2 regions of the Bradyrhizobium sp. Mp19 genome follow, and region 1 is predicted to be linked to the other one. Evidence: riboswitches for the same ligand, from Rfam matches in the RefSeq annotation. Region 1 holds a riboswitch; the other holds the start of a gene.

Region 1 (7,273 bases):
GCAGCCGTGAACTGCCGAGCTCTTGTTACAGGCTTGAAGCGGACGGCCGACTCAAAGCCGAATTTGTAACGAGAGACGGCGCCCGGCGGGTGGGGAAGAGCGAAAGAAGCATGCTTCAGATCAGGATTTACGACGCGCAAACGATCCGCGTGAGGAAATCTAGATCTTCCGTCCCAATTCTGCAGTCGATCCGACGCAGCATGGCTGCAGAACTCCTCGCCGGGGGTACTCGGGAAAGGGCCCGCCGCCATGAGGTATGCCGGCGTCGCTATCACTGCCCCGTTCCCGGGTACCCTTTTAACCGGTCTCGTCGCTGCACTCGCTCCCGCGTGCCGCCTTCGGCGTCACGCTCCTGCGGGTGCCATTGTCCGTTGAAGCGATGCGCTGCGCGCACGCCTGGTCAGAGCAGGGGCCGCAAGCATCGCTAGGCCAACTCCCCCGAAGAATGGATCTAGAGCTGGCCGCGTCGCAGATTGGCGTCCGCTCGCTGCATGTGAGCGGGGAGGGCTAACCGGCTCTCGTAAGCTGGCACGTGCGCGCCTGGTCAAGGCATCGCTTGCTTCGCGGAATGGGCCGAGAGCAACGGTACTGCCCTATGACGAGCTGCGAGAGGCTGGCGGTTTGTCGCAAAAACGTTACAGGACAAGTCAGCGCTTCCGAACGCGTGTGCTTTGCTGCTACTCCGAGGCGCTCAGCGTCAAGGAGCTGCGCCGCGATCTTGCTTTGTGTGACCATTGGCCGAGGCCTTTCGCGCCCTCTCTATTGCTTCCCGTTCACTTGGCTCTATCCGATCGAACCAGGAGCCTGGAGGATAGGCCGCGATACGCTTAGCGAAGGAAGATTGCGGCTCCCAATCTTGTCCCTCGCTCTTCTCGAAAGTGATGACGCCGTTGTGGGTAAAATAATGGGGGCCTGGGATGTTACAGTTCACCAAAAGCAGAACGCGCCACAGATCGCCCTTCTCGGTCGGCTTGGCATTGGGTTTCGACACGTAATCCACTACAACGGGTTCAATGATATGGCAGCGGCCGTGCCGCAGAAGATTGCCGAGCTTGCCTTGCGCAGTCGTCACGAAGTTGAAGTTGGCCGGATCATGCAGAAAGTGAAGATTCGCGTCCCTTTCGCCATCTGTAACCTCACTGGCGATCAACGAGAGCGCCAAGGCGCGCCAGCCCAATTCAATCGGCTTTGCATATGTCGATGCAAGTTTAATCGTCCCGTCAGTCGCGATCTTCCAAGTGATAGCGTACTGTTCGTCTGATCTGTTGTCCGGGTGCCTGGTCCATGAAAAATAAACGTACTCTGTTCGGTCAATTCCTTCAGCGACTCCCCACGATCGAGGCACAAAGTGAGCCACCTTCGAGACCTTGGAAATGATTTGTTCTATAGTCTCACCATCTTGCGCTCGCCACGTTGACTTGACCCTTTCGACAAGCGTGTGGTCGTTGGCGCGAACATTGTTGCTCGTCGCCGCCAGCCCGGCCAGGCAGATCAGCGACCGAGCGATACAGAACCAAAGCACGCGCTTTCCAGACTTTTTCTTCATTGCTTCCGGCTCATCTGGTTATCATCCACACGTCAATCCAAAGCGGCACGTCTTCCTCAGCGTGCTTTGCGCAGATCGCAAGAAGTTAGCGGCAACGTGACGCAGGCGCCTGCCGATGTCCCGCGCGAGCAGGCGCCGTCCCTCGATGTCACGCGCCGCTAACTTCAGTGGTCAGCCAAAGCCTCAATTTGCAATGCTGGACCTGCCCAGGAGGAGAAGCCTGGACATGATGAGGACTTGCATTGTTCGTGCCAGGCAATAACCGGCAGTTCGCGGCAGATTTGTGCTGTCTTTGTCGACTTACCGACCTACGCACGTTCTAATGTTACCATTCAGCCTATTCGCCACGACTTCCGTGAATGATTCTTGTCACGCACTGAATCTTCGACAGCGGGCGAATGCCTCGCTGCCAGAGTCTTGACGACAATTGGGAGCAGGTATGCCGCCATCGATCCGTGTGATCCGGGGGCGTTGCCGCTACTACGAATGTCGAGGGCGCCCCAGCCTGTTGTGCTTGGCACTTTGCGGCCTACACCAACGCGGAGCCGCCCTTCAGCGGCGGGCGATTTGGAATCGATGTTAAGGAACTTCACGGATCAAGCAGGGGACGAGACGTGGCATTCTCCGCTCGCGCAACGTTAGGGGCCGTCGTCTACCTGCTCGTCATTGCAGTCAACATTCAAGGAGCTGCGCTTCCACGCAGCCGTGTCGACCGGCAAGAGGGAAGCCTCAGGTCTTGCTAGCTTCGGCTCGAACTACTCAACACTTCCGAGAGCATCTGTCTGACGGGGCGGCTCATAAAAGGCCTTGCCATCCAGCCGAACAGACCGACAGTAAAGACGGCAGCAGCAAAGACGCCGAGGGCGCTCCAAACAGCCATTTTCATTGCGAGGGTCTCTTTTGGTTGTGGTGATTCAATATGCTTGCTTTGGCCAGTATCACCAAAACGTCGGCGTGACGCCTACCAGGATTGGCTGGTCGCACATCGACACGTCCGCTGAGCACGCTGCTGGATTAAGCGAATACCTCTTGCGCGTATTCGCCACTGATCCATGGTTATTAATGGAGAAGGGAGGGCGCATCGAAGCGTGCTCGATGAATCGTTCAAAAGCCGGGCCGCATGACAAGCGTCTTGCGCGGCGCCGTGAGCTTCTTCGTGCTGGGCGCATTCGTCTCGTGCACAGATCTGACCCGCCGCCCGACGCCAATGCGTCTCCGAGATGGTCATTCCGATATCCTATGACTGGAGATGGCTTCTACGTCGCGATCAAGCGTGGCCTCGGAGGAGCATTCGCGTAAGAGAGGTCGCAGCACCAATTTGAGAGGTTGACGGCCGAGTTCTCTTGCCGATAATCCAAGTCGTCGAGGTTCTCCGGTTTCCGTTTGATCCGGAGCTAAGAGGGAAGCCGGTGCCAATGCCGGCGCTGCCCCCGCAACTGTGAGCGGTGAGCCACTGTCCAACAAAGTCACTGAAGCCCGCGCGGCTTCGGGAAGGCCGGACGGCGGCAATGACCCGCGAGCCAGGAGACCTGCCCCGACAAAATATTCATCCACGGGCGGGGTGTCCCGGTGGTGCGCCAAGCAGCCGTCGCTCGGGCGACTTCTCCTGCCTGCGTCCGCCATGGCCTTTGCCCCCAACATGGGGTTAGCGCTATGTCTCTTCTCTCCCTTCCGGTTGCCACGCTCGGAACGCCGCGCATCGGTCCAAGACGCGAGCTCAAAGTCGCACTCGAAGGCTATTGGGCCGGAAGAATTAGTGAACAGCAGTTGCTTGAGGACGCAGCCGGCCTACGTGCCGCGAACTGGGCGCGCCAGAAGTCCCTCGGTGTCACCGTGATTCCGTCGAACGACTTCTCGTTGTACGATCAGGTGCTCGACACCAGTGTCATGGTCGGCGCCGTCCCGGAAGTCTACGCCTCGAAAGCCGAGCCCGTTTCCCTCAAGACGTATTTCGCCATGGCACGCGGTTCACAATACGACGGCCGGGGTGCGAGTTGCGGCCACGGATCTCGCGGCGATGGCGCACCCGCGCAGGAGATGACCAAGTGGTTCGACACCAACTACCATTACATGGTCCCGGAATTTCATCGCGGACAGACTTTCAGGCTGTCCTCTCGCAAGCCTATCGACGAGTATGAGGAAGCCAAGGCCCTTGGCTTTCAGACTCGCCCTGTCCTGATCGGCCCGGTCACATTCCTAAAGCTAGGCAAGAGTGCTGATCCTGCGTTCCAGCCACTGTCACTCCTGGATGACCTGATACAGGTCTATATCGAGGTTCTGCAGGAATTGGCCAAACGCGGGGCAAATTGGGTTCAGTTCGACGAGCCCTGCTTGGTTCTTGATCTGGATGAGGAATCAAGACAATCCTTGCTACATGCCTATGACCGGCTCGCCAAGGAAGGGCCGGCCATCAAGATCATGGTCGCCAGCTATTTCGGTGGCCTCGGCGACAATCTTCCCACCGCCTTGCGCCTACCTGTCGCCGGGCTGCACGTCGACCTGGTTCGGGCGCCAGCGTTATTGGACCAGATCATTACCGCCAAGCGAAGTGATCTCGTCGTGTCACTCGGCGCGATAGACGGCCGCAATGTGTGGCGGACGAATTTGTCGGCACTGCGCCAACGGCTCGATCCCGCTATCGCGAAGCTGGGCAAAGATCGCATACAAATCGCTCCATCCTGTTCGCTGCTTCACGTGCCGGTCGATGTTGAACTCGAGACGGAGCTCGCTTCAGACATCAAGGGTTGGCTAGCATTCTCCGTTCAGAAGATTCGCGAGCTTGCGACCTTGGCGCGCGCTCTTGCAGGCGATCAGGATGTTGCTGGCGCTCTTGCGCAGTCGGAGCGCGTCACCACCGATCGTGGGACTTCGCCAAAGATCCGAGATGCCGATGTCGCCATCCGGATGAGAGCGATCAACCAGGCCACGCGCCGGCGCGCCAGTCCATTTGCCAGCCGTGCCGAGATCCAGCGCAAGCGCTTCAAACTACCGGCGTTTCCGACAACGACGATCGGATCGTTTCCGCAGACTGCAGAGGTTCGTAATGCCCGCGCAGCGCACGCGCGAGGCACGATGAACGACGGACAATACGACGAGTTCCTCAAGGAAGAGACTGCGCGTGCCGTACGTTGGCAGGAGGACATTGGCCTCGACGTGCTTGTGCACGGCGAGTTTGAGCGCAATGACATGGTGCAGTACTTCGGCGAACAACTCGCCGGCTTCGCATTTACCAAAAATGGCTGGGTACAATCCTATGGCTCGCGCTGTGTCCGGCCGCCGATCTTGTTTGGCGATGTCTCACGGCCGAAGCCGATCACCGTGGGGTGGTGGCGGTACGCGCAATCGCTAACCAAGAAGCCGATGAAGGCGATGTTGACCGGACCAGTGACGATCTTGAACTGGTCGTTTGTTCGCGATGATATTCCCCGAGCCGAGGTCTGTCGTCAAATTGCGCTCGCGATCCGAGACGAAGTCGGCGATCTCGAAAATGCTGGTGCAGCCATGATCCAGATCGACGAGGCTGCGCTGCGCGAAGGATTGCCGCCGCGCCGATCGGAGTGGACGGCTTATCTCGAGTGGGCCGGGGATTGCTTCCGCATCTGCTCATCGGGCGTCGCCGATCAAACCCAGATCCATACCCACATGTGCTACTCGGAATTCAACGACATCATCGATGCGATTGCTGCAATGGACGCGGATGTCATCTCGATCGAGACTTCGCGGTCGAAAATGGAGCTGCTCGACGCGTTTCGGAACTACAAATATCCAAATCAAATCGGGCCGGGTGTGTACGATATCCATTCTCCGCGCGTGCCCGAGTCGAGCGAGATGAAAGAGCTCGTGGCTTTGGCTCGAAAGCGGCTGCAGGATTCGCAACTTTGGATCAATCCGGATTGCGGTCTGAAGACGCGCAAATGGGAGGAGGTTCGCCCGGCGCTGGTGAACATGGTCTCCGCCGCCCGCGAACTACGCGCTGCATCCACTCCAGCCGACCGTTGACCTGGTCTGGTCTTTCGTCGAGAAGGCCGGTCGCCTGTCAACGATTTGCGGGCTCGATAATTGTGGGAGGCATTGGTGAGCAGAAAAAGGCCCGGCCGCCTTTAGCGGCCGGGCGGAAGTGTGTCCGGGAGGAGCGACGCTGCTAGGCAACGTGCTGACTTCCATCGGCGGAAGGAGGGCGCCGATGGTTCGATTACGGCGGGGACATCCGCCGAAATCTGACCCCAGTTAAGGCGCAAGCTCAGCGTAGCTCAATCATGCCCTGGTATGCGGCCGATATAGCCTAGATTTGAAATCTACACCAAGGTTTGTCACTTATGAGTAGTTTCGCAACGCTCTGCAGGGCCGAGAAATGTGGGGCGGTCGTGCCGGGCGATCATGGACGGGCACCAAGCGCACGTTGGTACGCTTTTCTGCCGGAAACGATGGGCTCGATCAACGGGACCATACGATAACGCGCACAGCAAGGATCTTATCGTGGTGACCAATGCAATCTGCGGCTTGCTATTGATCCCGCTTCAGCTAGTCATTGGTCTAGTCAAGTTTTTATACCAACCTCTGTTGGAAATCTTGTGCGGCTCGACGAAGAGCCGGCGAACGGGATGCCGATCAGCGTGCTCTTGATCGCCGCGACTGCTCGCGATCCAGAGCATAAACCGGTTTGGTGATGTCGAACTCGGATCTGAAACGGCTCGGTTCGGCTTCGTCTGGTTTAGACCGCCAGACTATGTGTAGCCCCGCTCCGAGTAAGGTGAGCGTCGAAGATCGATGCGACGCTCCGGGCCAGGAACTCTGCGCCACCGGCTATCGAAAGCCGGCTATCATCCATCACCACGACGCCATCGGCGATAAGGCCGTCGAGGCGAGAACGATCAACGACGGCCAAGCTTGGATCCCGGCCGTAACGACGGGATGTCTCGGAAAGATCGACTGTCAAATCGCACATGATTCGTTCGATAATCTCGGCGTGGAAGCGATCGTCGTCAGTCAGTAAATAGCCCTTTGCGATGGCCAGCCGATCCTCGCTGATGCGAGCGAGGTAGTCCTTCGTCGGGACGGCGTTCGCGACAAAGCCCTGTTGCATACGGCCGATGGCGCTGGCGCCCAGACCAATCAAGGTGTCCGCGCTATCGTCAGTGTAGCCCTGGAAATTGCGCCTCAACCTGCCTTCCTGGCTCGCCAGGGCGAGATTGTCGTCCGGTAGGGCGAAGTGATCGATTCCGACGCGGACATATCCCGCATCAACCAAAGCTTCCGTGATCGTTTCGGATTGGACGTGGCGCGCAATGCTGTCGGGCAGGGTGGACGCATCGATCAGACGTTGATGCTTCTTGAAGGAAGGAATATGCGCGTAGCCAAAGGCCGAAAACCGGTCCGGATGAAGCTCGAGGCATCTGGCGACGGTATCCAGGCACGAAGCGACCGTCTGCCGGGGCAGGCCATAGAGCAGGTCGAAATTGATACGTTCGACGCCGGCACGGCGCAACCGATCGACCGAGGTCGCGGTCTGTCCGAAGCTCTGCAGACGGTTGATGCCCTGCTGAACAACTGGATCGAAGCTCTGGACACCAAGGCTCGCCCGGTTGACCCCGCAATAGCCAAGAGCCTCGGCCATCGGCTCGCTCAACATGCGTGGATCGATCTCTACGGCGATCTCGGCATCAGGCAGGACCGCGAATGAATGGCGCAACGAACCGACCAGATCAGCGAACGTTTCAGGTGTCATGA
Region 2 (7,273 bases), on a different contig from region 1:
TCCCCCCGTGATCAGAATAACGGCCATATCATCTCCTGTGCGACCGGTACGCACGTCGTTCACAAACGCTCTAACCACCAATCGCGGAGAAAGACAAAGCCGAAATCCGTCACGGAGGGCTTGCGCTCGGCCGATGTCTTGCGCATCAGGGGGACCGCGGCGAGGAGAGGGTTATCGTGGGTTTTGCGGGAGCGATGGCGGTGGCGATGGCGGTGGATGCCCTGATCGGCTGGCCGGAGTGGCTGTTTGCCCGCATCGGCCATCCCGTGACATGGCTCGGCCGGCTGATCCATCTTGTCGATAGCGCCTGGAACCGCGCCTCCGATCCGCCGGCGTTTCGGCGTTTGGCTGGCGTCGCGGCCGCGATCTCGGTGATCGCGCTGGTGGTGGCGCTCGGTTGGGCCGTTCAGTTCGTGCTCGCATCCGGATGGGTTCGCGTTGTCCTTGTTGGTGTCCTGGCATGGCCGCTGGTTGCCGTGCGCTCGCTGCATGACCATGTCGCCGCGGTGGCAAATCCTTTGGCATCCGGCGACATCACGGCCGCACGTTTGGCGGTCGCGCAGATTGTCGGGCGTGATCCGGCTACGCTCGACGATTCCGGCATCGCGCGCGCCACCATCGAGAGCCTTGCCGAGAATGCATCCGACGGCATCGTGGCGCCAGTGTTGTGGGGCGCGCTGTTCGGCCTGCCGGGGATCCTTGGCTATAAGGCGATCAACACGCTGGACTCGATGATCGGCCACCGCACCGAGCGGCACGAAGCCTTTGGCTGGGCAGCCGCCCGGATCGACGATCTCGCCAATCTCGTTCCTGCACGGCTGACCGGGCTTCTGTTCGTGCTGCTCGCGCCGAACCGTTCGCAGGCGTGGTCATGCATGTTGCGCGATGCGCATCGCCATCGCTCGCCGAATGCCGGCTGGCCGGAAGCCGCGATGGCCGGCGCGCTCGGCGTCCGGCTCAGCGGTCCCCGCATCTATCACGGTCACATCGCCGATGAGCCGTGGCTGAACGAGGGGGCGCGCGATCCGGCTGCCGCTGACGTCCTCACCGGGCTGAAGCTCTATCGCTACGCCATGGTGCTGTTGGCTGCGGCGTTCGTCGCCCTGGCGCTGGCGTGAAGGAGCGGCGCATGCGTGAGCACGGCGGGAATCTTGATGTCGCCCAGCAGCGCTTCGGCGGCGCCGCGGACGACTGGATCGACCTGTCGACCGGGATCAATCGGGCGCCGTATCCCCTGGTCGATGTCGAGCCGCGGCACTGGAGCGCGTTGCCGTCGCGATCCGATCTTGAATCGCTCCACGACGCCGCGCGGCAAGCCTATGCCACCGACGCGCCGATGGTGGCGATGGGTGGTGCGCAGGCCGCCATTCAGTTGCTGCCGCATCTGGCGCTCAAGGGGCGGGCGCGGATCCTGGCGCCGACCTACAATGAGTATGCCGCGGTGTTGTCGGCCGCCGGCTGGGACGTCGCCGAGGTGTCCGATCTCACCGCGCTCGCGGGAGCGGACATTGCGATCGTCGTCAATCCGAACAATCCCGATGGACGACGCCATGATCGGCAGGAGTTGCTGGCACTACTGCCGCGCGTTGGCCGGCTCGTCATCGACGAGAGTTTTGCGGACGCCGTTCCTGAGCTGTCCCTTGCACCGGAAGCAGGACGCGCGGGGCTCCTGATCCTGCGCTCATTCGGCAAGTTTTACGGACTTGCCGGCTTGCGCCTCGGCTTCGCGGTCGGCAGCGAGGCTGATATCGCCGCGCTTGCCGCGATGGCGGGCCCATGGCCGGTTTCGGGTGCCGCGATTGCGATCGGACGGCGCGCGTTGCTCGATCGCGACTGGGCAGAGGCGACAGCCGCGCGGCTCGCGGACGACTGCGTCAGGCTCGACGCGGCAGCGCGATCGCAGAGCTGGACGCTGCGCGGCGGCACGCCGCTGTTCCGGCTTTATGAGGTCGGCGATGCGCTGGCCGCGCAGGAGAAGCTTGCCCGCGGCCAGATCTGGTCGCGTGTCTTCCGGCAAAAGCCGGGATGGTTGCGGCTCGGCTTGCCGGGCGGCGAGGCGGAATGGTCGCGCCTTTCCTCCGTGTTGTCGCGCTGATTGCGACGGCGCTGCGCTCCCTCTCCCCGTTCTTACGGGGAGAGGGCTGGGGTGAGGGGCCGCATCCGCATATTCGGCGACAGCTGCGGTTACGGAGGCTCCCCCTCACCCGGAACGCATCTAGCGATGCGTTCCGACCTCTCCCCGCACGCGGGGCGAGGTGAAAAGGAATCATCTCGCTTTAACGCGCCAGCGCAAGCAAACCTTCGACATCGAGATGGGTCTCGATGTGCTCGGCAAGCGCATCGAGTGCGCTCTCGACCCTGGCGCCATAAGGCTGATCCGCCGCCGCGATGTCGAGTTGCGCAAGGTAAGCCTTGCGAAATCCGTCTGAGGCGAACAGGCCGTGCAGATAGCTGCCGTGAACGCGCCCGCTGGCCGAAACCGCCCCTTCAGCTGCACCATCAAGCAACGCAAAAGGCCGCGCGCGATCCGGGCCGTCGGTGCGTCCGATGTGGATTTCGTAGGCGGTGATCGGTTGATGGGTCGCTTCATGCACCGCACTGACGCGCGTCAGCGTCTTCTGTTCGGTCATCGTGGTCGTGACATCGAGCAGCCCGAGGCCGCGCGTTTCGCCGGCGGGCCCCTCGATCCCATCGGGATCGGCGACGGTGTGCCCGAGCATCTGGTAGCCGCCGCACAGGCCGAGGACATGGCCGCCGCGGCGATGATGCGCGAGGAGATCGATGTCCCAGCCCTGCGCGCGCAGGAAGGCGAGGTCGCCGCGGGTCGATTTCGAGCCGGGCAGGATGACGAGCTTTGCATCACCCGGGATGGCTTCGCCCGGACGTACCATCACGAGATCGACGCCGGGCTCGAGCTTCAGGGGATCGAGGTCGTCGAAATTGGCGATCCGCGACAACGCAAGGAACGCGATCTTGCACTGACCGGGCTTGCGCGCCTCGCCGAGCCCGAGCGCATCTTCCGCCGGAAGCTCGCCGGCGCGGACGAACCAGGGCAGCACGCCAAAGCCGCGCCACGCCGTGCGCTCTTCGATCAGCCGGTAGCCGTCATCGAACAATGTCGGATCGCCGCGGAATTTGTTGATGACAAAGCCCCGGATCATCGCGGCATCGTCAGGGGCGATCACCGTCTTGATGCCGACGAGCTGAGCGATCACGCCGCCACGGTCGATGTCGCCGACCAGCACTACGGGCACGTCAGCCCGGCGTGCAAAGCCCATATTGGCGATGTCGGCTTTGCGTAAGTTGACCTCGGCGGGGCTGCCGGCGCCCTCGACCAGCACCAGATCGGCGCGCGCCTTCAGGCGTGCAAAACTCTCCAGCACCGCGCCCATCAATGATGGTTTCATGCCGGCATATTCGCGCGCGCGTGCGGTCGCGATCCGTTTGCCGTGCACGATGATCTGGGCGCCGACATCGGTCTCGGGCTTGAGCAGCACCGGGTTCATGTCGGTGTGCGGCTCGACGCCGGCGGCCAGCGCCTGCAACGCCTGCGCACGTCCGATCTCGCCGCCGTCGACGGTCACGGCGGCGTTGTTCGACATGTTCTGCGGTTTGAACGGCAGCACGCGCAGGCCGCGTCGTCGGGCGGCGCGCGCAAGGCCGGCGACGATGAGCGACTTGCCCACGTCCGAGCCGGCTCCCTGGATCATCAATGCGCGCGCCATGGTGATGTCTGTCAGAATTCGACGCCCGGCTGGGCCTTGATGCCGGAGCGGAACGGATGCTTCACCAGCGTCATCTCGGTGACGAGGTCGGCAATCTCGATCAGCTCCTCCTTGGCGTTGCGCCCGGTGAGCACGACATGGGTCATCGGCGGCTTCGACGTGGTCAGGAAGTCGACGACGTCGGCGATCGCAAGGTAATCGTAGCGCAGCGCGATGTTGATCTCGTCGAGCACGACCATGCGCAGGCTCGGGTCTGCGATCAGCTGCTTGGCCTTCTCCCAGCCGGCTTGCGCTGCCGCGATGTCGCGGGCGCGATCCTGGGTCTCCCAGGTAAAGCCTTCGCCCATGGCGTGGAATTGACAGAGATCGCCGAAATGCCCGGTGAGCAGGCGGCGCTCGCCGGTATCCCAGGCGCCCTTGATGAACTGTACCACGGCGCAGGGAAAGCCGTGCGCCACACAGCGCACGATCATGCCGAACGCTGAGGACGATTTTCCTTTGCCGGCGCCGGTATGAACGATGATCAGGCCCTTTTCGCCGCTCTTGGTCGCCATGATGCGGTCGCGGGCGGCCTTCTTTTTCGCCATCTTGTCCGCATGGCGTGCATCCAGCGAAGAATCGGTGCCGACGGCGGCGTCTTCAGCGTCGTTTCCATCTGAAATCATCACGTTCCTTCGGCTTGACAAGTGCGAGGCTTGGACGAATGGTGGGCCCGCGTTGGTTCCTGTCCTACGACAGGCGAAGAGGGAATGCGATAGGGCGAAGACCGCAAGGTTCGCCCGAAGCGCAGCCGCCCCCGCGACCGTGACCGGAGAGATGCCCAAGCCACTGATTCCATACGGAGTCGGGAAGGTGGGCATCGAAGGGTAAAACCTGCTCCGCAAGCCGGGAGACCTGCCAACGCAGCATGTTGTGAGACCGGCGGACGGGGTGTTCCGCGACGGGGAACGAACCTGTCCAAAATCGGTTCGTGTGCCTCATCGCTTCCCGCTGTCAATCCAGGAAGGGCGATGAGCGTTACACTTCATGTCTGCATCACTTGCCGCGCCGGCCAGACGCCGGCGGAAGGTGAGCTCGCGCCCGGTGCGCGCCTGCATGCCGCGCTCGTTGAGGCCGGCGTGCCCGATGACGTCAATCTGGTTCCCGTCGCGTGCCTGTCGGCCTGCAGCCAGGGTTGCTCGGTCGCGCTTAGCGCGCCGGGGCGGTGGTCCTATGTCTACGGCCGCTTGTCCGCTGACAATGCCGCGGATGTGATCGCCGGTGCCTCCGCCTATGCGGCGGCGCCTGACGGCATCGTGCCGTGGCGCAGCCGTCCGGAAATCTTCCGCAAGCAATCGCTCGCCCGCATTCCACCTCTTCCCGTCGTGCCGGAGGCCGCAGAATGACCACGCTCGCCAAAATTCCGGTCACCGTCGTGACCGGCTTTCTCGGCTCCGGCAAGACGACGCTGATCCAGCATCTGATCCGCAATGCCAATGGCAAGAAGCTCGCGGTGCTGGTCAACGAATTCGGCAGTGAAGGCGTCGACGGCGACATCCTGAAGTCGTGCGCCGACGCCAATTGCCCGGCCGAGAACATCGTCGAGCTCGCCAATGGCTGCATCTGCTGCACCGTCGCCGATGATTTCATCCCGGCGATGGAGCAGTTGCTGGCGCGGAACGTGAAGCCCGATCACATCGTGATCGAGACCTCAGGGCTCGCGCTGCCGAAGCCGCTGCTGAAAGCGTTCGACTGGCCGGAGATCCGCTCGCGGATCACGGTCGACGGCGTGATCGCACTGGCCGACGCCGAGGCTGTCGCCGCCGGCCGTTTTGCGCCTGATCCGGCGGCGGTGGATGCGCAGCGCGCGGCCGATGAGAATCTCGACCACGAGACGCCGCTGTCGGAAGTGTTCGAGGACCAGATCGCCTGTGCCGATCTCGTGCTGCTGACCAAGGCCGACCTTGCCGGGGCGGAGGGGATCAAGGCAGCGAAAGAGGTGATTGCGGCCGAGATGCCGCGCGAGGTGCCGATGCTGCCCGTCGTCGACGGCACGATCGACGCGCGCGTGATCCTCGGGCTCGAGGCGGCGGCGGAAAACGATCTCGCGTCGCGGCCGTCGCATCACGATGGCGAGGAGGAACACGAGCACGACGATTTCAATTCCGTCGTGATCGATCTTCCGGAGGTTTCGGATGTCGACGCGCTGATCGCCTCGATCAAGGGACTGGCGCGCGAGCAGAACGTGCTGCGCGCCAAGGGCTACATCGCGGTCGAGGGCAAGCCGATGCGGCTGCTGGTGCAATCGGTCGGCGAGCGGGTGCGGCATCAGTTCGACATGCCCTGGGGCGCACGGGTGCGGCAGTCGAAGCTCGTCGTGATCGGCGAACATGCCGACATCGACGAAGCCGCGATCAGGGCACGGCTTGGTGTCTGATGCACGTCGTCTTCCGCGAGAGCCGCGGCCTTGAGGAGACCGCGACGCCAAGGGACCTCGGCCAGGATCCGGCCGATCTCGTGGTGTTGTCGTTTTCCGACAGCGATCTTGCTGCCTTCGCGGCCGGCTGGCGGCGCGGCCGCGCTGCGTTGCCGTCGCTGCGGCTCGGCAATCTCGCGGAGCTGCGCCATCCGCTGTCGGTGGATACCTATATCGAGCGGACGCTCTCGCACGCCCGCGGCATTCTGGTGCGGCTGATCGGCGGCGAGCCCTATTGGTCGTACGGGCTGGCCGCGGTGCATCGGCTGGCGAAGGAGCGCGGCATCGCCCTGGTGGTGCTGCCGGCCGATGGCCGCGACGATCTGCGGCTGGATGAATTCTCGACCTTGCCGGTCTCGACGCTGCGCCGTCTCAAGGTGCTGTGCGACAAAGGCGGCCCGGTTGCCGCGCAGGCCGTGATCGCGCAATTGGCGCTGGCGTCCGGACTCTATGCCGGGCCTGTGGTCGGCGAGATCGATCTTCCCGAGATCGGCGTCTACGATTCCCGGCGCGGTGCCATCGCGGCGTTGCCCGCACCGAACGGCCGGCCGCGGGTGCTGGTGACGTTTTATCGTTCTTATCTTGCGGCCGGCGACACGGCGCCGGTCGATGCATTGATCGATGCATTGCGCGAGAGGGGCTTTGATGCTCACGGCGTGTTCGTCGCCTCGTTGAAGGCGGCGGGCGTGACCGATTGGATGCGCGCTCAATTCGCGCAATGCCCGCCGGCCGCCATCGTCAATGCGACCGCGTTCTCCGCGGCCGGCGACGACGGCACGACGCCGTTCGACGCTGCATCGTGCCCGGTGTTCCAGGTCGCTTTGTCGACCGCGCGGCGCGAGGATTGGGCCGGATCGCTGCGCGGTCTGTCGCCTGGCGATCTTGCGATGCATGTGGTGCTGCCGGAGGTCGACGGCCGCCTGTTCACAGGCGTCGTGAGCTTCAAATCGCCTGGTGAGCGCGATCCCGAGCTGCAGTTCGCGCATCTTGCACATCGACCGGACGCCGAGCGCGTCGCTGCAATTGCCGCACGCGTGGCCGCCTGGCATCGGCTTGCCGGCAAGCCGGCACAAGAGAAGCGGCTTGCGCTGGT

The links. A riboswitch is a leader RNA that binds a small molecule or an ion and turns the genes downstream of it on or off. The one in region 1 is predicted to bind cobalamin.
Region 2: linked by a shared signal. The riboswitch ahead of QJT82_RS01240 (DUF1636 domain-containing protein) and the one ahead of metE (5-methyltetrahydropteroyltriglutamate--homocysteine S-methyltransferase) in region 1 are both predicted to bind cobalamin.

What each region holds. Positions count from the first base shown of each region.
Region 1 is NZ_JASAUT010000080.1:2,126-9,398, forward strand. It holds gene QJT82_RS41170 (hypothetical protein) at 698-1,546, opposite strand; cobalamin riboswitch at 2,895-3,098, shown strand; gene metE (5-methyltetrahydropteroyltriglutamate--homocysteine S-methyltransferase) at 3,200-5,545, shown strand; gene hemN (oxygen-independent coproporphyrinogen III oxidase) at 6,258-7,273, opposite strand, start outside.
Region 2 is NZ_JASAUT010000001.1:268,901-276,173, forward strand. It holds gene cobU (bifunctional adenosylcobinamide kinase/adenosylcobinamide-phosphate guanylyltransferase) at 1-27, opposite strand, end outside; gene cbiB (adenosylcobinamide-phosphate synthase CbiB) at 177-1,118, shown strand; gene cobD (threonine-phosphate decarboxylase CobD) at 1,130-2,095, shown strand; gene QJT82_RS01230 (cobyric acid synthase) at 2,277-3,725, opposite strand; gene cobO (cob(I)yrinic acid a,c-diamide adenosyltransferase) at 3,737-4,390, opposite strand; cobalamin riboswitch at 4,427-4,642, shown strand; gene QJT82_RS01240 (DUF1636 domain-containing protein) at 4,736-5,110, shown strand; gene cobW (cobalamin biosynthesis protein CobW) at 5,107-6,141, shown strand; gene cobN (cobaltochelatase subunit CobN) at 6,141-7,273, shown strand, end outside.